2 regions of the Sporosarcina sp. GW1-11 genome follow, and region 1 is predicted to be linked to the other one. Evidence: riboswitches for the same ligand, from Rfam matches in the RefSeq annotation. Region 1 holds a riboswitch; the other holds the start of a gene.

Evidence for each region. A riboswitch is a leader RNA that binds a small molecule or an ion and turns the genes downstream of it on or off. The one in region 1 is predicted to bind thiamine pyrophosphate.
Region 2: linked by a shared signal. The riboswitch ahead of ORD22_RS12800 (thiamine phosphate synthase) and the one ahead of thiC (phosphomethylpyrimidine synthase ThiC) in region 1 are both predicted to bind thiamine pyrophosphate.

The regions. Positions count from the first base shown of each region.
Region 1 is NZ_JAPMIW010000011.1:73,369-83,910, forward strand. It holds gene ORD22_RS08835 (FapA family protein) at 1-846, shown strand, start outside; gene ORD22_RS08840 (hypothetical protein) at 1,224-1,406, shown strand; gene ORD22_RS08845 (glucose 1-dehydrogenase) at 1,473-2,234, opposite strand; gene ORD22_RS08850 (methionine biosynthesis PLP-dependent protein) at 2,416-3,546, opposite strand; SAM riboswitch class I at 3,629-3,733, opposite strand; gene ORD22_RS08855 (DMT family transporter) at 3,889-4,221, shown strand; gene ORD22_RS08860 (DMT family transporter) at 4,224-4,538, shown strand; gene ORD22_RS08865 (methylated-DNA--[protein]-cysteine S-methyltransferase) at 4,561-5,070, shown strand; TPP riboswitch at 5,116-5,237, shown strand; gene thiC (phosphomethylpyrimidine synthase ThiC) at 5,360-7,132, shown strand; gene ORD22_RS08875 (hypothetical protein) at 7,149-7,319, shown strand; gene ORD22_RS08880 ((Fe-S)-binding protein) at 7,595-8,314, shown strand; gene ORD22_RS08885 (LutB/LldF family L-lactate oxidation iron-sulfur protein) at 8,332-9,753, shown strand; gene ORD22_RS08890 (LutC/YkgG family protein) at 9,756-10,472, shown strand.
Region 2 is NZ_JAPMIW010000024.1:1,038-11,579, forward strand. It holds gene ectB (diaminobutyrate--2-oxoglutarate transaminase) at 1-867, opposite strand, end outside; gene ectA (diaminobutyrate acetyltransferase) at 934-1,458, opposite strand; gene ORD22_RS12780 (phosphoribosylaminoimidazolesuccinocarboxamide synthase) at 2,057-2,737, opposite strand; gene ORD22_RS12785 (heavy-metal-associated domain-containing protein) at 2,903-3,124, shown strand; gene ORD22_RS12790 (heavy metal translocating P-type ATPase) at 3,142-5,043, shown strand; gene ORD22_RS12795 (Crp/Fnr family transcriptional regulator) at 5,021-5,710, shown strand; TPP riboswitch at 5,785-5,893, shown strand; gene ORD22_RS12800 (thiamine phosphate synthase) at 5,972-6,583, shown strand; gene thiS (sulfur carrier protein ThiS) at 6,567-6,773, shown strand; gene ORD22_RS12810 (thiazole synthase) at 6,770-7,543, shown strand; gene ORD22_RS12815 (ThiF family adenylyltransferase) at 7,540-8,556, shown strand; gene ORD22_RS12820 (ABC transporter ATP-binding protein) at 8,776-9,456, opposite strand; gene ORD22_RS12825 (ABC transporter permease) at 9,460-10,530, opposite strand.

The sequences.
Region 1 (10,542 bases):
ACGGGTAGTATTTTTGTCGGAGGATCTATAACGAAAGCAACCATTCATGCGATGAAATCTGTGATGGTACGAGGGAATGTGTTATCCTCTACGATTAGTGTCGGTAAACAGGAGGCAGCGATTAACGAACTAGCTAGATTAATCAAAGAGGTAACTCATTTACTTGTGCAGATTAAAGAAGCTGTCGATCAAATATTTATTATACGTGGACAAGGTGAAGCAGATTTGAATCCATCTGAATTAAAACGTTTAATTCAATTATTGATGGAGAAGCGCTATGCACAATTGGAAGATTTGAATAAACAATTTATCCAGAAAGTTCGATCCCAAAAAGCAACCCTAGATGAAGAATGGACAAATGTTGCAGATTCGCTGTATGACATCTTCATAAATCCAATCAATGAAGATATGCAGAATCTTGAGGAGTTTGGCCGAGTCGTAGAAGAAGCTCAAATCCTTGCGCAATTGTACGATGGCGGGAGCTCACTACAGACGAAATTATCTGTTCCATATGCCATAAATAGTACGCTTTACAGTAATGGTCATATTGAAGTTTATTCTAAGGGTGTATATCATTGCAACTTGAGTGCTGAACAGACGATTAAAATTAATGGGGTGTGTCGTGGAGGAGAAATTTCAGCACCTTTTGAAATTGTTTTACAGGAGTCAGGTTCAAAGAATCCGGTGAAGACCGTAATTCGGACGAGTGCAGAAGGTTGTATCAAAATTGGTAGGGCGTTTGCCGGTACAGAGATTTATGTAGGCATACGAAAACACGTATTTACGAAGGATGGTACGAATATTACTGCGCGTTTGAATGCAGAAGGAGAGTTAGACCTTGGATGACGGCTGGTTAAGAAATTTACACTGGTGGACCAGTAAAGTTGGAACATAAGTTGCGGGTATGAAAGAACATACAAAAGTGAAACTAGATAAATCAATAGATCCTGCGAAGTCGTCTGTAAAAACCAGCCCGTCACAAGCCGTCAACTGTTAGTCATTGAAATTACTGGAAAAATAATCATTTAAGAAAAGGTCCAAGCATTTTGCTTAGACCTTTTTAACGTGAATAAACATAACAACTCCCCACATTGCATAAACTACAAGTACATTAATAAATCAATGAAAAATATTCTCAATTACACTTGAAAAACGTTCTCAATAAGAGTATGCTAAAAGCAACGAAAGATTCGGAATCATAACTTGAAAGGTCGGGGTATACAATGTATAAAGTAGTAGTGTTGGCAATTATGGCAGGAATCGGATTCGGTGCAGCAGCAGGATTTTCTATAGGAAGCCAAGAGATGACAGGTATGTTAGCGGGCATTGCGGCACTAGCATTCATTGCAGCTCCGGCAGCAGTTGTTTGCTCAAGTAAAAAGAAAAAGTGGGAACAAGCTCATTAATCTCTTGAAAAAGGTCTGGAAATCTTATAGATTTCCAGACCTTTTGTTTACAATGTAACTTCAATTTTAGTATGCGGACCAACCGTTATCAGCTTCCATAATTACACCATTAACATAGGATGATTCGTCAGATGCTAAGAATAACGCAATGTTTGCGATTTCTTCTGTTGTACCTGGGCGGCTCATCATGTTGACTCCTCTAAGTGCTTGCTTCATGCCAAACTCATCAGGTTGTGTTAAATTATTCGTGATATTTGTTGGTACTGCCGCCGGAGCAATTGCATTACAACGAATGTTTAATGGACCATAGTGAGAAGCAACATTTTTTGTCATGCCTGCAACTGCGTGTTTAGAGGCTGTGTAGGCTAGCCCTCCACGTCCTCCAGTTACTGCGGAGATTGATGCCATATTAACAATGACACCCGCCTTTTTCTCTTCGAAAATCGATAAAGCTTTACGCGTCGCACGCATTACACCTGTTGTATTAATAGCTAATACTTTGTCCCATACGTCATCGGTAATCGTTGCTGCTGAATACATATTGTCTATAATACCTGCATTATTGACAAGAATATCGAGCGTTCCAAATTGCCCAACTGCTGTATCGATCATGTTTTGAACGTCATCTTCCGCAGTTACGTTTGTTTTTACTGCAAGTGCTTCTCCTCCAGCGGCTTTGATTGTCTTGACGGTTTCTTCTGCACCCTCCATATTCATATCCGCGATGACAACTTTTGCCCCTTCACGTGCATATAATTCTGCAATTTCACGTCCGAGTCCAGAGCCAGCACCCGTTACAACTGCTACTTTGTTTTCTAATCGTTTCAACAAAATCGCCTCCAATTTAATTCATACCTTCATATTATAGTATACAATTTAACATTAAAGTATTATGAACAATAAATTGTTTTTTTAGTATGCTGAGCGGAAATTTTAATGGAACGTCAAAAAACAGCCTAAACAGTCAGTATGAAACTGATTGTTCGGGCTGTTTTATTTTCATCCGACATTATTGAACTTTTACGCCTTCCACCGCTTCTTTTGCAGCATAAAGTGCTTGTTTAACATCAGCGATTAAATCTTCAATATCTTCAACGCCTACTGAAAAACGTAGTAGACGATCATCGACACCGCGACGATTCCGCTCTTCGATTGGAATATCCATATGTGTTTGTGTCGTTGGGTACGTGATGAAACTTTCCACTCCGCCAAGACTCTCTGCGAATGAAATAAGTTGCATATTTTCTAGGAAAGGACCAACCCATTCGCTATTTTGTACACGGAAAGATACCATACCACCGATTCCTGCATATAGCACGTCCACGATTAAAGGTTCTTCTTCCAAATAGGCAACCATCGCTTTGGCATTGGCATCATGTTGTTTCATGCGTAAGTGTAATGTTTTTAGTCCTCGGACAACGAGCCATGAATCAAGTGGTGAAAGTGTTGCGCCAATTGCGTTATGCTTCGTAAACAAACGCTCGCAAAGTTCCTCTCCTTTTGCGACAACTAGACCAGCAAGTACGTCATTATGTCCACCGATATATTTTGTTGCGCTGTGGATGACGATATCTGCACCTTCTTCAATCGGACGCTGGAAATAGGGCGTTAAAAATGTATTATCGACAACTAGCAGTAAGTTGTGCTTTTTTGCGAGCTCAGCATAGATTGAAATATTGATATTCAACATCAGTGGATTCGTAGGTGTTTCCAAGAATATCGCTTTTGTGCGCTCTGTAATTGCCTGTTCCACTTCCGTGACATCTTCAAATGATAAGTAGCGTGTCGTAATCTGATACATTTGCTCATATTGATTGAACAAACGATAAGTTCCACCATACAAATCTTCAGGCGCAAGTATTTCATCGCCTGTTTTGAACAGAGATAGAATTAGCTGAATCGCTGCCATTCCAGAGCTACAAGCAAACCCTTGATCACCGGACTCTAGATTAGCGATTCCTTCTTCTAGAACGGAGCGTGTCGGATTTTTTGTGCGTGTGTAATCGTATCCAGTAGATTTTCCAAGGCCATCATGATGATAAGCAGTTGATAAGTAAATAGGGGTATTGATCGCACCAGTTCTCTTATCTGAATTATTTCCTAATTGTACTAATCTTGTTTCTAATCCGTTGTTTGTCATCAACATTCATCCCCTTTAGAAAAATAAAAAAAGACCTCTTCATTTCGAATAGGCCCTCGAACATACAAGTTTGTTTGTCGTATTCTCATCTTCAAGGTGAGTGTTCACCCTTGGAATTAGCACCATGCCGATCCGGCTGGTTGCTGAGACATCTTTGGGCCTATCCCTCCGTCTCTCTCGATAAGAATATTCGAAATATAAGAAATACTAGTGACAAAATCATTCTATCATTCAGACATAGTAGATGCAAGCTTCTCTCCTAGATAGGAGGTTCATTTTTCGTTCAACTAAAAAATTTGCTATACTAAAAAGTAGGTTGAAAGTTGAAAGGGGACGAGCGCATTGGCTTGGGGTTATGTCGCTTTAGCAGCGCTTGTAGAGATCTTTTGGGTAGTTGGATTACGTTACTCGGAGACTTTTTTACAATGGACTGGTACGACCGTAGCAATTATTTTTAGTTTTTACTTCATCATTAAAGCGTGTGAGAAGCTCCCTTCAGGAACTGTTTATGCTGTATTTACAGGATCAGGAGCTGCTGCGATTTTAGTAGTCGATATATTCGTTTTCAAAGCGGACTTTACGTGGATCACTTTGTCATTTATCGCGTTGATTGTAATAGGGGTTGTTGGTATTAAGATGACAACGGATGAAGCAGATCAGCAAGGAGGCGATTAATCATGGCTTGGGTCTACTTGGCGATTGCCAGTCTAGGAGAGATTTTTGGTGTCATGAGTATCAATTATTATTTACAAAAGCGCTCGATGACACGATTATTTCTCATTGTGGGCATCTTTAGTTTCGGCTTTGTTTTTCTTTCCCTTGCTATGCGTGAAATTCAAATGAGTACAGCTTATGCGATTTGGACAGGCTTTGGTGCAGCGGGTGCGGTAGTAATGGGGATAATCATTTTTAAAGAATCCGCTAGCGTCAAGCGCATCTTCTTTTTATCGTTAATTATCGTAGGGGCTGTTGGTTTAAAGTTATTCGGCTGACTGAAAGGGTTTGAGGGAATTGGTGTATTGGACCAAGTTTCAATTTGTAAAATGGCAAGTAACGCTGGCGGCTACTGAACAAGGTCTGTGTTACGTAGGATTGTCTGACAGTAGCGAACAATATTTGACCGACTGGTGTTACGAGAAATTCGTTAAAGTAGAAATAGTGGAAAATGCTAGTGAATTAGCAACTTATGCAAATGAAATTGCTAAATACTTATCCGGTGTACAGACAGACTTTAAAGATATACGGATGGATCAACAGGGCACGCCATTTCAACTTGAAGTATGGAACGCGCTTCAAGAAATACCTTATGGAGACACGGTCAGTTATTCAATCATTGCTAATAAAATAGGCAAACGATCTGCTGTTCGAGCGGTCGCTTCGGCCATCGGGAAAAATCCGCTTCTCCTAGTGATTCCCTGTCATCGAGTCGTTGGAAAAGATGGAAGCTTGTCGGGGTACCGGGATGGAAAAGAAATAAAGGAACAGTTGCTTCAATTGGAAAATAGTTCAAAGATAATTGGTTGACAATGTAGAAGTCTATGCTAAACTGGAAATGTTCGACAATTCAATAATCATAACTAGGGGTGTCCAGCTAAACTGGACTGAGATGGAATGAAATGAACCGCATGCATTCCGAACTCTTTGGACCTGATCTGGCTCGTACCAGCGTGGGGAAGTTTTATCTTACAATCGACGTGCTTATTTGTGCGTTTTTGAAGACCAGGTCCATTACGATGGAACTGGTCTTTTTTTCGTCGATTCCCTCTACTTGTATGTAGTCATGGTCTACCCTCAAAAAGGAGACGATGACAAAATGAAAAAAGCAACAGAAGAAATTCAGATTCATACGTGTTTTCCGGCAAGTAAAAAAGTGTATGTGCAAGGTAGCCGTCCCGATATCCTTGTCCCAATGCGTGAAATCGCCTTATCACCGACTGTGACAGAACGAGGTGAATTTCCAAATGAACCTGTTCGAATCTATGATACAAGTGGAAAGTACACAGATGCTGAATATGAAATAAATATAAAAAAGGGACTTCCCGCGATTAAAAAAACATGGATTCTTGAGCGGAATGATGTGGAAGAATACGAAGGACGTGAAGTGAAGCCACAAGATAACGGTTTTCGTACGTCGGAACAAATGAACAATGCTCAGCAATTTCCATTGTTAAAACGCAAACCATTACGTGCGAAAAAAGGACGTAATGTAACACAAATGCACTATGCCCGACAAGGGATCATTACACCTGAGATGGAATTTATCGCAATTCGTGAAGCGGTAGACCCAGAGCTAGTTCGCGATGAAGTCGCTAGAGGACGGGCAATTATCCCTAGCAATATCAATCATCCAGAAGCGGAACCGATGATTATCGGAAGCAAGTTCCATGTTAAGATTAATGCCAATATCGGCAACTCAGCAGTGTCTTCATCAATTACTGAAGAGGTTGAGAAGATGACATGGGCTACACGTTGGGGTGCAGATAGTATTATGGATCTATCTACAGGAAAAAATATTCATACGACACGTGAATGGATTATTCGTAACTCGCCTGTACCTGTTGGAACTGTGCCGCTTTATCAAGCACTTGAAAAAGTAAATGGTCGGGTGGAAGATCTGTCCTGGGAAGTATTTCGAGATACATTAATCGAGCAAGCAGAACAAGGTGTTAGTTATTTCACGATTCATGCGGGTGTGTTATTGCGTTATATTCCTATGACCGTGAATCGTATGACGGGCATCGTGTCGCGCGGCGGTTCAATTATGGCGCAATGGTGCATGTTAAATCACAAAGAAAGTTTCCTTTATATGCATTTTGAGGAAATCTGTGAAATTATGAAACAGTACGATATTGCTTTTTCTTTAGGAGATGGTTTACGTCCGGGTTCAATTGCAGATGCCAATGACGAAGCTCAATTTGCAGAACTTGAAACGCTTGGCGAGCTGACGAAAATTGCTTGGAAGCATGATGTCCAAGTGATGGTTGAAGGGCCAGGCCACGTTCCGATGCATTTGATTAAAGAAAATATGGATAAGCAACTAGAGATATGTCAAGAAGCTCCATTCTATACATTAGGACCGTTAACGACAGATATTGCTCCTGCCTATGATCATATTACGTCTGCAATTGGGGCAGCGATGATTGGTTGGTTTGGTACGGCGATGCTTTGTTATGTGACGCCAAAAGAACACCTTGGCTTACCGAATAAAGAAGATGTTCGCGAAGGTGTCATTACGTATAAAATTGCAGCGCATGCAGCGGATTTAGCGAAAGGCCATCCGAATGCGCAAAAACGTGATGATGCTTTATCTAAAGCGCGCTTTGAATTCCGTTGGCAAGATCAATTCAATTTGAGCTTGGATCCTGAGCGTGCCATGGAATATCATGACGAAACCTTACCAGCTGAAGGAGCGAAAGTGGCTCACTTTTGTTCTATGTGCGGACCTAAATTCTGTAGTATGCGAATTTCACACGATATAAGAAAGTATGCAGATGAAAATAGCTTGGAAGAAAAGCTAGAAATTGAACAAGGTTTGCAAAGGAAAGCAAATGAATTTAAGAAATCTGGTGCGAAAATCTATCTCTGAATAAGGAGTGAGTCATATGACAACGGCGAATTCGTTAGTGTATGACATTGCTTTAACACGTCAAAATTTGCGTCAATTGGAATTGCGTTTAAAGCAGTTACAAGCTAATTGTATTCACCGATTTACAGAATCAACAACTCATCGAGAATGTAAGAAATGTAAGTTCGTTGAGAGTATTCATTACTAAGTAAACTAGAAAGAGCTAGCTAGACTTTGCTCTTTCTAGTTTTTTGTTTCAAATAAATATATAGAATGCGCATGGCAGACAATTATAGATTATAATGATTTCACAAGACAGGAGTGGACGACGACCGCGAATACAAACAAGTTAAGCCGATAAAGATTAATGAAGTAGTAGCGGTGAATCCTATACAAATGTATTTGACTACTGAGAAAACTGTACTCCCTGCTTATGGACGAACAATAGAAGTGGCTTGAATTCTTTTAAAGAGGTGAGTGAATATGAAAGTTAGTTTATTTATCACATGCTTAGTCGATATGTTTTATGCGGATGTGGGAAAAGACATGGTAGAAGTGTTAGAGCGACAAGGGTGTGAACTGTCGTTTCCTAAAGGGCAAGTATGTTGCGGTCAGCCGGCTTATAATAGCGGCTACGTAGAAAGTTCGAAGTCTGCGATGAAAAACATGATTAAGACATTTGAACATGCAGAATATGTTGTCACACCTTCAGGGTCTTGCGCAACGATGTTCAAATTGTATCCTGAAGTATTCAAGGATGATTTACAGTGGAGTGACAGAGCGCAGAAACTTGCGGATAAAACGTATGAGTTCACGCAGTTTTTAGTAGACGTGTTAGAGATCGAGAATGTAGGTGCAAAACTAACGGGAAAAGCAACCTATCATCCGTCATGCCATATGACAAGATTACTGGGTGCGAAAGAACAACCAAAGAAATTACTCGCTCAAGTCGAAGGTTTAGAAATGATTCCATTACCGAACGGTCATAATTGCTGTGGATTCGGTGGGACATTTTCTGTTAAAATGGGCGATATTTCGGAACAGATGGTAGACGAGAAAGTAAACAGTGCGATGGAAACGGAAGCGGATTATTTAATCGGAGCTGACTGCGGATGTCTCATGAATATCGGCGGTCGCGCGGAGCGAACAGACAAGTCGATTCGCGTCATGCACATAGCGCAAGTACTGAATAGCTACGAATAGAAATGGGGTGAACATTTATGTCGATGAAATTTAGCGCGAAAAACTTCAATGAGCGTACAAAGGACAATATTTCCGATGACTTTATGCGTAAAGCGGTGGCAAGTGCACAGGAGAGATTGCACGGTCGTCGACTGGATGCTGCTGAAGAACTCGGAAGCTGGGAAGAGTGGCGCTCACATGGTGAAGAAATTCGTCAGCATGTACTAGAAAACCTAGACTACTATTTATACCAACTGAGTGAAAACGTAGCGCAGCGTGGAGGTCACGTATTCTTTGCTAAAACGGCAGAAGATGCAAGCGCTTACGTTCGTGACGTCATAGTGAAAAAAGAAGGTAAGAAAGTTGTTAAATCGAAATCGATGGTGACAGAGGAAATTAATCTGAATACGGTATTAGAAGAAGCAGGTTGTGAAGTCATCGAGACAGATTTAGGAGAGTACATTCTACAAGTAGATGATCACGATCCACCATCGCATATCGTAGCTCCTGCACTTCATAAAAACCGAGAACAAATCCGTACGGTATTCGCCGAGAAACTCGATTATAAGAACACATCGGAACCTGAGGAATTGGCATTACATGCACGTGAAAAACTGAGACAGGAATTTCTTACAGCGGATATCGGTATCACTGGCTGCAACTTCGCCATCGCGGAAACAGGTTCTATTACTCTTGTAACGAATGAAGGAAATGCGCGTCTAGTATCTGCTCTGCCAAAAACGCAGATTACGGTAATGGGCATGGAACGTATCGTTCCTTCATTTGAGGAGTTTGAAGTGTTAGTCAGTTTATTGACACGCAGTGCGGTCGGACAGAAGTTGACAAGTTATGTTACGGCACTAACGGGACCGAGAGATGATGGAGATGCAGATGGACCGGAAGATTTTCATTTAGTCATTGTCGATAATGGACGCTCAGAAATTCTAGGTACTGAATTCCAATCCGTGTTGCAATGTATTCGTTGTGCAGCATGCGTCAATGTTTGTCCGGTGTATCGTCATATCGGTGGTCACTCGTATGGCTCGATTTATTCAGGGCCGATTGGTGCAGTACTATCTCCTTTACTCGGTGGTTATGATGATTTCAAAGAATTACCTTTTGCCTCCACATTATGTGGAGCTTGTACTGATGCTTGCCCAGTGAAAATTCCACTTCATGAATTACTTCATCAGCATCGACGAGTCATCGTGGAAGAGGAGGGGCGTTCGCCTATTTCAGAAAAACTTGCTATGAAAGCATTTGGAATCGGTGCTTCATCTAATCCGCTATATTCGATGGGAGCGAAAGTGGCATCTACTGCAATGAAGCCATTGACGAAAAATAACCGAATTTCAAAAGGACCCGGTCCATTAAAAGAATGGACGGACTTGCGAGAGTTTCCTGCAGTGGGCAACACGCGCTTCCGCGATTGGTTCTATGATCAGAAAGAGGGTAAATAAACATGGCAGGAACAATTCAAAACCGTGAACGTTTTCTAGCAGAAATTGCAACGCGACTAGGTAGAGAACCGAAAGTGCGAGTTGAGAAACCAGTATGGAAGCATCAACCACAACGCGCGGTACTTAAAGATGCTTCTGCAGAGGAATTACTTGATGTACTTCGTAAACAATGTCAACAGATTCATACGGATGTAGTTGAGACAACACTTTCTAATTTGCCGAATGCGCTGAACGAAACAGTCAAGTTATATGGTGGCGGGCCGTTATCGCTTTGGAGAGATCCACGCTTTGAAGAATTTGGCTTGTCTAATTTAATTGAAATGAAGTGGCCATCTGAAGAGATAGAAGTGAACAGTTGGGACGCGACACTTGGTGATGAGAATATCGAACGGGCTGAGCAAGCGAATGTTGGTATCACATTCAGTGATTTGACACTTGCGGAATCAGGTACTGTCGTATTATTCAGCAGCGCAGACAAAGGACGCTCTGTCAGTTTGCTACCGACACATTATATTGCAATCATCCCTAAAAGTACCCTCGTACCAAGAATTACACAAGCAGCTGATTTAATCCGTGAAAAACTCGACAACGGCGAACAAGTGCCTTCCTGCATCAACTTCATCACAGGTCCGAGCAACTCCGCTGACATCGAAATGAATTTAGTCATCGGTGTGCACGGTCCAGTTAAAGCAACTTATATTGTGGTGGGTGATTGCTGATATAAAGAAAGTAAAAGTGACTAGGTAAAATTAAACTCTCTATCATCACGCCTTTATCTATCTATGAGGT
Region 2 (10,542 bases), on a different contig from region 1:
TTCCGGTTTGATGAGCGTCAATGCTAGTGGCAGACCATAGCCACCGATTGATTTGGACAGACAAACGATATCCGGCTTGATGCCCGCGGGTTCGAAACTAAAAAATGTCCCTGTTCGACCACAGCCTGCTTGCACATCGTCAACGATCAATAATATATCGTACTTGCGGCAGAGATGTTCAATTTCACGCAACCACTTAAAGCTCGCGGGATTAATGCCACCTTCGCCTTGAACTGTTTCCAAGATCATCGCAGCAGGTAGATCTAATCCGCTGCTTGCGTCGGCTAAATACGTTTTGAGGAAATTTAATGATTGACCTTCCTCCAAAAACGTATCGTATGGCATGGAAGTCGTGTTATTTAGCGGTACCCCAGCGCCTGCGCGGTTATATGAATTACCCGTTACAGATAATGCACCTAACGTCATACCGTGGAATCCGTTCGTAAAACTAACAACATTCTGGCGTCCCGTTACTTTGCGGGCGATTTTCAGTGCACTTTCGACTGTATTCGTCCCAGTAGGTCCAGGAAACATCAATTTATAGTCCATGTTCCTTGGTTGCAAGATCACTTCGTTAAATCGTTCAAGAAACTCTTTTCGTACAGTCGTACCCATATCCAAACTATGTGCAATGCCATCATCTTGAATATATTCAATCAACTTTTCTTTCATTTTGTCATCGTTATGGCCGTAGTTTAAAGCACCTGCCCCGGCAAAGAAATCGATATATTCCTTACCTTCTGTGTCCCACATCTTATAGCCTTTTGCTTTTTTGAATACTGTTGGGAAACTTCTGCTGTAACTTCTCACTTGCGACTCATGATTTTCGAATACTTCCATTACCTGCTGACTTTTGGTCAGTACCATAATTAATTAATTCCTCCGTTAGATTTCTGTATTTTCCGTGTCGAATTGCAACAATCGACTGTTAGTTCAGAATGGTCCTATGCGGAATAATTTTTCGGCTTCGTGCCCACCACCTGGGAATAAATCTTCGGTATAGCCGTCCGTAATCGTGCACTCTGTCTTCAAATCGCGCGCCAATCCCTTAAATAATTTAATAGACGGCATATTAGACGGGGTAACAGTCGCTTCTAGATACTGGATATTCCGACACGCATCACTCTGTACTATCGCTAATAGCATACGTGATGCAAGGCGCTTACCGCGTGTAGATTCATCGACCGCCACTTGCCAGATAAACAAAGTATCTTGTGCTTTTGGCTGAATAAAACCTGAAACAAAGCCGACAATCTTCGTGCCTTCCACTACAACAATACTCGTCTCACTGAATTGATCAGCCCACAGCAAATAGCTGTACGACGAATTCAAATCAAGTACTTGGGTATCTTTAATAAGCTGCCAGATTGCTTTCCCATCTTTTACAGTCGGTGTGCGAAAGGTATACGGATCATTAAAATCCACCCCTGCAATCGAAAGTTTATAGTGTTTTTGCAAACAAGTTTCCTCCAAGTCTTATCATGTACGTCTACACATACATGTTCATTCTCTGTAAGTTTCTGAGATGTACAATTACTTCTCTACCTGAGAACATGGTTACGTCAAAAATAGTAAATAGTCATTATCGTGAGGTTTTTTAAGGATTGAGCAAGATTACTCAACAGGCTTCGCGTTAGAAGTCTAACGGAACTAGCAAAGGATACGTACGTAGAAAAGCCAAATGGAGATTATTACTGGCTACTAGGGTGCTTTGCGGTGCAAAGACCCATAAGAGCGCCTATACAAAAGCAGGGAGCTTTTGTTCATGAAAAAACAGCTAATATATATAGATTCGCTGATATGAAAGACACTTTCATCATCTTGAATTCACTGCCATACGCATTCATCCAACCAACGTCCAACCACTGGTGAAGAAGCAAACGATGTGTCTCCTCTGACACTGATTGCTAGTATAGAAAACTCTGAAAACGTTGTCAACAGTAAATATAGATTTTACTTTATTTGATTAAAAAGTAAAGTCCCGTCAAGTCAATGAGCGTATAGCCTCAGCACGAATATAAAAAACCGGAAACTTTTTTTAGTTTCCGGTCAATTTTTATGAAAATAACAACTTTTCTAAATCCATTGGTGCAATATATGTTTCGCCTTGATAGACGCGCATATTCCCACCTGAAACTTCATCAATCAGCATAATATTGCCTTCAGAATCACGGCCGAACTCCAATTTAATATCGTATAGGTCTAATCCTTTTTCCGCCATTTCTTCTTTGACAATTTCAGAGATTTGTTGAGTTCGTTGCTTCAACGTTGCGTATTCTTCATGTGTTAAAATACCAAGCTGTGCAAGTGCATCTTCTGAAATTGGTGGATCTTTACGGTCATCGTCTTTCAATGTCACTTCTACAAATGCATCTAGCGCTTGTCCTTCTTCACAATATGCTCCGTATCTACGTAAGAAACTACCCACTGCACGGAAACGACAAATCACTTCTAGTCCACTACCAAACATCGTAGCCCGCTTCACTGTCATCGTCACTTCATCAAGATCAGCAGCAATATAATGTGTAGGAATCTTTTCTTCTGCTAATTTCTCGAAAAAGTACTGCGTCATACGAAGACCTGATTTCCCTGCGCCTTCTATCGTCAATCCAACCGTATTCGCACCTGGATCGAATACGCCGTCTTCCCCTGTTACATCATCTTTAAATTTCAATAGCACATGTCCATCCTCTAATTGATAGACGTCTTTCGTTTTACCAGAATAGGTTAATTTCATCCGAACGATTCTCCTCTATTCGTAAATGTCGTACTACCTTCTTAGTATAATGCAATTTAGCTAGAAGAAAAAGTCCTGATTCGTGAAACTTGACGCACATCAAGGTGAATTGTACAAATTCTCCTTATAATTACAGTAACAAATACAAACAAAAGGATGAGATCAATGAAAAAGGTCGTATTTTTGATGGAACCATTTAGCTGCCCATCATGTGTTAAAAAAATTGAAGGTGCATTAGGACGTGCAAATGGGGTTCAACAAGTAAAAGTATTATTTCATTCAAATAAAATTCGCGTCCAATTTGATGATTCCGTCGTAGCTGCCGAAGAATTACAACAGTTGGTTGAAAAACTCGGCTACCCTGTGCTCAATCGAAAAGTTTCATAACGAGGAGGGAAACGAAGATGAATGCAAAACAAACCGTACGCATTACAGCTACTGCGTTTATACTTTTAACTCTCGCAATCGTTCTGCACGTCGTCGGTTGGCATGACGCGCGTCAAGTTACACTAATCGCCTCGACGTTCATTGCTGGAACGCCCATTGCGATCAAAGCGTGGAAAGCTATACGAATGAAAGCATTTAGCATCGAATTACTCGTAACAATTGCAGTTGTCGGTGCATTATTCATTGGTGAATATGTAGAATCCGCTGCTGTTACATTCTTGTTTTTATTCGGTGCGATGCTAGAAATTCGGACAATGGAAAAGACACGTTCTTCACTTAAAGCTTTGATTGATTTAGCACCTTTGGAAGCTCGAATTATACGTGATGGTGAAGCCGTAATGGTATCTGTTGACGAGGTTGAAATCGGTGATCGCGTAAGCATTCGATCCGGTGAAAAAGTTCCGATTGATGGGGCTATTATTTCTGGAAATGCTACGCTAAATGAAGCAGCCATTACAGGTGAATCCGTTCCCGCTTCGAAAACTCTTGAAGATCAAGTGTTTAGCGGAACAATTGTCGATCACGGCTATATCGAAGTAATTGCAGCTCGTGTCGGGGATGATACAACCTTCTCACGTATTATTGAATTAGTCGAAGAAGCACAAGAATCCAAATCCAAAACAGAAAAATTCCTTGAACGCTTTGCCAATATCTACACACCTTCCATTGTGATATTGTCTGTTCTCGTCTATCTTTTTACTCGAAATATTGAAATGACACTTACTTTCCTCGTCATCGCGTGTCCTGGCGCACTAGTGATCTCCGCTCCTGTATCAATTGTAGCTGGGATTGGAAACGGTGCCCGCCACGGCGTCTTGATTAAAGGCGGCGATGTAATGGAACAGCTAGCAAAAATCGATACAGTCGTCTTCGATAAAACAGGAACACTTACAAGAGGACGCCCTGAAGTGACAGATATTCATGGATGGAATATAGGAGAAGAAGAATTACTGCGAATCACTGCAGAAGCTGAAATAGTTTCAGAACATCACCTAGGTCAAACAATTGTCAAAGAGGCAAAGAAACGAGCCATTCCTTTAACCAATCAACCAGAAGACGTGGAAGTCGTCAAAGGCAATGGAATCGTCGCTACTATAGAAGGAAATAAGCTTGCGATTGGCAATCGAAAATTAATGGCTGCTCGCCATATTGCGATTCATCCAGAAATAGAAGACTATGCTACAGAGCGTGAAAAAGTAGGAAACACAGCCGTATTCGTCAGTATCGCAGACAAAATTGTCGGTATCATTTCAATCGCTGACCAAATTCGTCCAGAAGCTGTGGAAGCGTTGACTAAACTTCGGCATAACGGTATTAAGCAAATGATTATGTTGACTGGAGACAATAAACATACAGCCAACCTTGTAGGTGAACAACTCGGCTTAGATGCTGTCCACGCAGAATTATTACCCGAAGATAAAGTGGCCGCCGTTCAACGCCTTAAAGCACAAGGTCATCGCGTCGCCATGGCGGGTGATGGAATCAATGATGCACCTGCAATTGCAACAGCAGACATCGGGCTCGCTATGGGAGAAGGCGGTACTGATATATCAATGGAAACTGCGGATATCGTCTTGATGGCCGATCGACTCGATCAGTTCTCCCATGCATACGCTCTTTCTAAAGCAACTGTCCGCAATATGAAGCAAAATACATTCTTTGCGGTTGGAACTGTCATTTTCCTATTGCTCGGTGTCTTGCTCGAAAAAGTCTTTTTAGCATCCGGTATGCTCATTCACGAAATGAGTGTGCTGCTAGTCATACTCAACGCCATTCGCCTCATACGCTATACTAGTAATAAACCGCTTAATCGGAACGAAAGAAAGGTGTTAGCGAATGAATCAACAATCACGTCTTAACAAAGAACATTATCGCCCCTGCGTCTCACTCGTTCCCCTGTTCAATCATTTAGACAAGGAGCAGATGAATTACATCGTTGGACTCGCTCATAGCGCTACACATCCACGCGGCGAGATAATATATTCAGATGGTGACGTTTCAAAAGGCTTATATATTTTACACAAAGGACGAATCAAAATATACCGACTGTCGGAAAATGGTAAGGAACAACTTGTCCGCATCTTGGAGCCAGGTGATTTTACCGGTGAGCTTTCCCTATTCGATGCTAAACCTCATGATGCATACGCAGAAACTTTGGAGCCTGTGGAGTTATGTGTGATTCAGCGTGATCAGATGCAGCAACTTTTGCAAGATCACCCTTCCATTTCATTGAGAATGCTTGCGGAGTTTTCTACACGACTTGCGGATACCGAGCAACGTGCCGCGCGAATCGCAATGGAAACAGCCGACACACGAATCGCCTTGTATATAGCAGACTTATCAGAGCAACAGCGACAAATGATTGTCCAGCTACCAATGAGCCGAAAAGATCTAGCGTCCCACCTTGGCACAACACCTGAAACAATTAGCCGGAAATTAACGTTTTTTGAAGAGCAAGGATGGATTCGACAGTCGGGTTCGAAAACTATAGAAATTCTAGATCTAGATGCGTTGCTACTCGTGTAAAATCCATAAAATGAATACTCATACCTTTCCATTTTACCCAGTACATGCTATGCTAGTTTGTGAAAATAAAATATTTTGACCATTAGGGGAATCCTTTACAAGGACTGAGAAAAGAGTGTGGCTCTGAAACCCTTATTACCTGATCAGGTTCGTACCTGCGGAGGGAAGTGGCAAGTCGCTCTGTAGCTATGTATACTTATCGACACATCCACCACTTTCCGATTCAGGAAAGTGGTTTTTCTATTGGAGTTGAATAGATGAATGAAATTAATCGGTGTTACGGATGATCGTCATTCAGTGGATGAATTGCTACTGAAATTACAGCAAACAGCACCCTTTTTCGATGCATTTATCTTACGTGAAAAGTCCAAGACCGATGAACAATTGGTAGATTTAGTGTTACGTCTTACGGATTCTCAATTTCCGCTTGATAAGTTAATCATCCACGCGCGGCCAGAAGTAGCGAACAAACTGTCTATTAAAAAGACTCAACTCACTGGCTACGGCATGTCCGTTGCAGACGCACAAGTGGCCTTCCCTTCATTGAAGTTTGGGTGCTCGGTCCATTCATTGGAAGAAGCGCTACAAGCGGAAGCGGACGGCGCAAGTTGGTTACTCTATGGACATGTTTATGCGACCCGGTCGAAGGAAGGTTTGGCTCCACGCGGCACGGGTGAGCTGTTTGAAATAGCTTCAACTTGTACAATTCCTGTCTATGCAATCGGAGGAATACAGCCCGAACATCTAACCACACTTGAAAAATGTGGTGTTGCAGGTGCGGCGATTTTATCCCCGTTAAGTCATCCGAATGCGGTAGATGAAGTGAAAAAGTATAGTAGAAATGGAGAGATTTTCAATGGTAAAGATGATTAATTTGAATGGGAAATCGTATGCAGTCCTTCCTGAAGTAGAAACGGTACAACAATTGCTTGAACATTTAGAGCTTGGCGATCGAATTTTGATTGTAGAAAAGAATAAAGAAATTTTACAAAAAGAACGCTACGATGCACCGATTATGGACAGAGACCAAATTGAAATCATACATTTTGTTGGAGGCGGATGAATATGTTACAAATTGCAGATAAGAAATTCTCATCACGATTACTATTAGGTACGGGCAAATACCCTTCATTTGAAGCGCAAAAGAGAGCCGTTGCGGTTTCAGAAGCTAATATTCTAACTTTCGCAGTTCGACGCATGAATATTTTCGAACCATCACAGCCGAATTTCTTGGAGCAATTGGACTTAGATCGCTATACATTATTGCCAAATACAGCAGGCGCGAGCACGGCAGAGGAAGCAGTGCATATTGCGAAATTGGCAAAAGCTTCGGGATTATGTGACATGGTAAAGGTTGAAATTATTGGCTGCAGCCATTCGTTATTGCCGGATCCAGTAGAGACTTTACGCGCTTCCGAAATGTTGCTAGAAGAAGGTTTTATCGTTCTACCGTATACGTCAGATGATGTCGTACTTGCAAGAAAGCTATGTGAATTAGGTGTTCATGCAATCATGCCAGGTGCAGCTCCTATTGGTTCAGGCAGAGGTATTTTGAACCCTTTAAATTTATCACTTATTATTGAACAATCAAAAGTACCCGTTATTGTGGATGCAGGAATCGGCTCACCAAAAGATGCCGCATACGCAATGGAGCTTGGAGCAGATGGCGTTCTACTAAATACAGCTGTATCCGAAGCTGCTGATCCAGTGAAAATGGCTGAAGCGATGAAACTAGCAATCGAAGCAGGAAGACTCGGCTATAAAGCGGGACGCATGCCTGTTAGAGACTACGCGGTTGCAAGCAGTCCGCTAGAAGGGCTTGTGCCAAATTGATCGGAAAATATTCACGTCAGGAGTTATTTTCGCCAATTGGTTCAATGGGTCAGCAACGGATTCGTGACGCTAAAGTGTTCGTACTTGGCGCGGGGGCTCTCGGTTCATCTGGGGCTGAAATGCTTGTACGTGCAGGTGTCGGTGAATTAACTATTGTCGATCGCGATATTTTGGAGTGGACGAATTTACACAGACAGCAACTGTATAGCGAGCAAGATGTAGTCGATCAATTACCGAAAGCAATCGCTGCTGAAAAACGTTTACGGGCAATCAATAGTGATGTGAAAATTCGCGGGATTGTAGCGGATGTGACACCGGAAAATGTCTTGGAATTATTTGAAGGTCATCAGTTTGTGTTGGATGGAACGGATAATATTGAGACGCGACTACTGGCAAATGATGCAGCACTTCAACTACAGATTCCATTTTTCATGGGAGCGTGTGTTGGGAGCTACGGCTTGACGTTCCCTATCGGAGTCGCTGAAGGACAGCCTTGCCTTCATTGCCTTCTCGAAGTATTACCTCCACAATCGCTCACTTGCGATACAGTCGGCGTCATCAGCCCGATTGTCGTGACTACCGCTGCTCGTCAAGTGGCTGAGTTACTAAAACATATGACAGGCGCGGAGATGCAACCCCGCTTAGAGTCTGTGGATTTGTGGTCGGGTGAACGTGCTGCGATTGATGTGCACAGTATGAAAAAATCAAGCTGTCCAAGTTGTTCAGATAAGCCGACGTATCCATTTTTATCAGCAAGTGAAGTCGTTCGAACAGCCTTGTTATGTGGACGTGATACAGTACAACTAACATGGCCGAAAAGCCGTCAAGTCGAGTTAGCACCATATGCCGATTCAATCCGAGGTACAGTAACGAACTTAGTACACAATCCATATTTAGTGTCCTGCGAATATCACGATCATCGATTAGTATTGTTCCGGGATGGTCGAATGCTCGTGCACGGAACGAAAGATGTTTCGCAAGCCCGGAAAATTGTGGCTGGCTTGCTTGGCTGATTACTAAGTCTATGAGCGCGGGGATCATTTCTATGAGCGCGAAACCCAAGGCTATGAGCACGGAATCCAAGGCTATGAGCGCGAAGCCCAGGGCTATGAGCGCGGGGCCTAAGGCTATGAGCGTACAGCCTAGATCTATGAGCACGTCCATACAATCTATGAGTACAAAAAAGAACGATCTAAGGAGACATGGTCCACATCTCCTTAGATCGTTCTTTGTTATTCGTAAATTGTTGTATCGAGTTCCAATACACCATCCGTCATTTTATACACTTTATCAAAATACTTCATCAGTCGAGTATCATGCGTCACGACAATCGTTGCTGTTTGCTTCGATTTGGTTTCGTGCTGCAACAACTCCATAACTTCAAACGCTCGATCCGAATCGAGTGAAGCAGTTGGCTCGTCAGCTAAGATGATGGAAGAGTTACTGAAGAGCGCTTTAGCAATTGCCACACGTTGGCGCTCACCTCCCGACAAATCGGATGGATATTTCTTATGCAACTTCGTAATCCCAAGATCCTCATAAAGTTGCTTCTTTTCAACAGGAGACATATTGTTTTTCTTTACTTTATTGAGCAATTCCAGTTGTTGATCGACGGTCAAGAACGGCACGAGGTTCGATGCCTGCAAAATGAAGCCAATCTCCTGCAGACGAATTTTTGAACGTTGCTTTTCATTGAGTTGTGACAACTCTTTGCCATTGATCATGACTTGACCTTCACTCGGTGACTGCAAACCGCCCGCGACTGTCAAGAACGTACTTTTTCCTGAGCCAGAAGGTCCGATGACGGCAACTAATTCGCCTCGTTCAACTAAAAAGTTCGTCTCTTTTAACGCTTCAACTAATGTATTACCTTCTCCGAAAGTCTTCTTCGCATTTCGTAGTTCCAGTACCATCGCTTACCCTCCTATCGCTTCTAGCGGATCAATTCGAATGATTGTCCAGACGGAAATAACTGCTCCGGCAATCGACACCGCGATTAATACAAGCCCATAAATAAGCATAGCCGTCAAATCGAATTGAACAGGCACTGCACTTGGCAAGAAGCTACCCGCAAGCAACGTCAATCCGAAACCTAGCACGACACCAATCAATGCAAGGATAAATGTCTGGGCTACAACCGATTTAGCTAAGTAACTGCTAGAAATCCCTTGCGCTTTCATTAATCCGAACATGCTGATTTTTTGCACTGTCAAAACGTACAGGAAAATTGCTACAATTGCAGCGGAAATTACGAACAAGAAATAGATCATGTACGTGACCGTTAGATTTTGCTCAGTATAGCCTGGCAAGTTTTCGATGAATGTTTCTGCTTTGATGATTTCTGTATCTTTCGGGATATCTAGCTCGTTCCACTTAGAATCTTTAATGATAATGGCGTTGACCATATCTTTATTCATTTCATATGACTCCCCGAACTTAATCTTCTGGAGATCATTTAACTTCATATACAAAATAGATGCTGCGTTAAAACGGGCCTTCTCTGTGAAACCGACAATCGTCAGTTTTGTATCGCTAGAAGATAATTCCAATGTATCGCCAATCTTAAAGCCATCATCTTTTAGCGCATCTGATGCGACAACACCGTTTTGCACATAAAACGTCGGATCCCCTTCACTTACTTTAGGAGTGATGAACTCCTCCTTATTGATACCAAACAATAAGACATTCTTCTTAGCATCGCCATTATTAGCAATGGAACCCATTTGACTAACGACCGCAGTCTCTTTCGCTCCTAGTTCATCCGCCAGGTCTTTATCCAATGACGATTGATAGAGACTTTTATCCGATTCTTCCGTCAGTACAATTGCATCTGCGTCCCAATTGTCTACAGCTTCCCTGTTCATACTTGCCAATCCATTTGCAAGACCTGATAAGAAAAACACTAAAAATGAGACAAGCAATAGTATCGATGTAATTAATAAAAATCGTAGTTTATTTCGTTTAATTTCGCTCCATGCTAAAAACATCTAGAACTCACT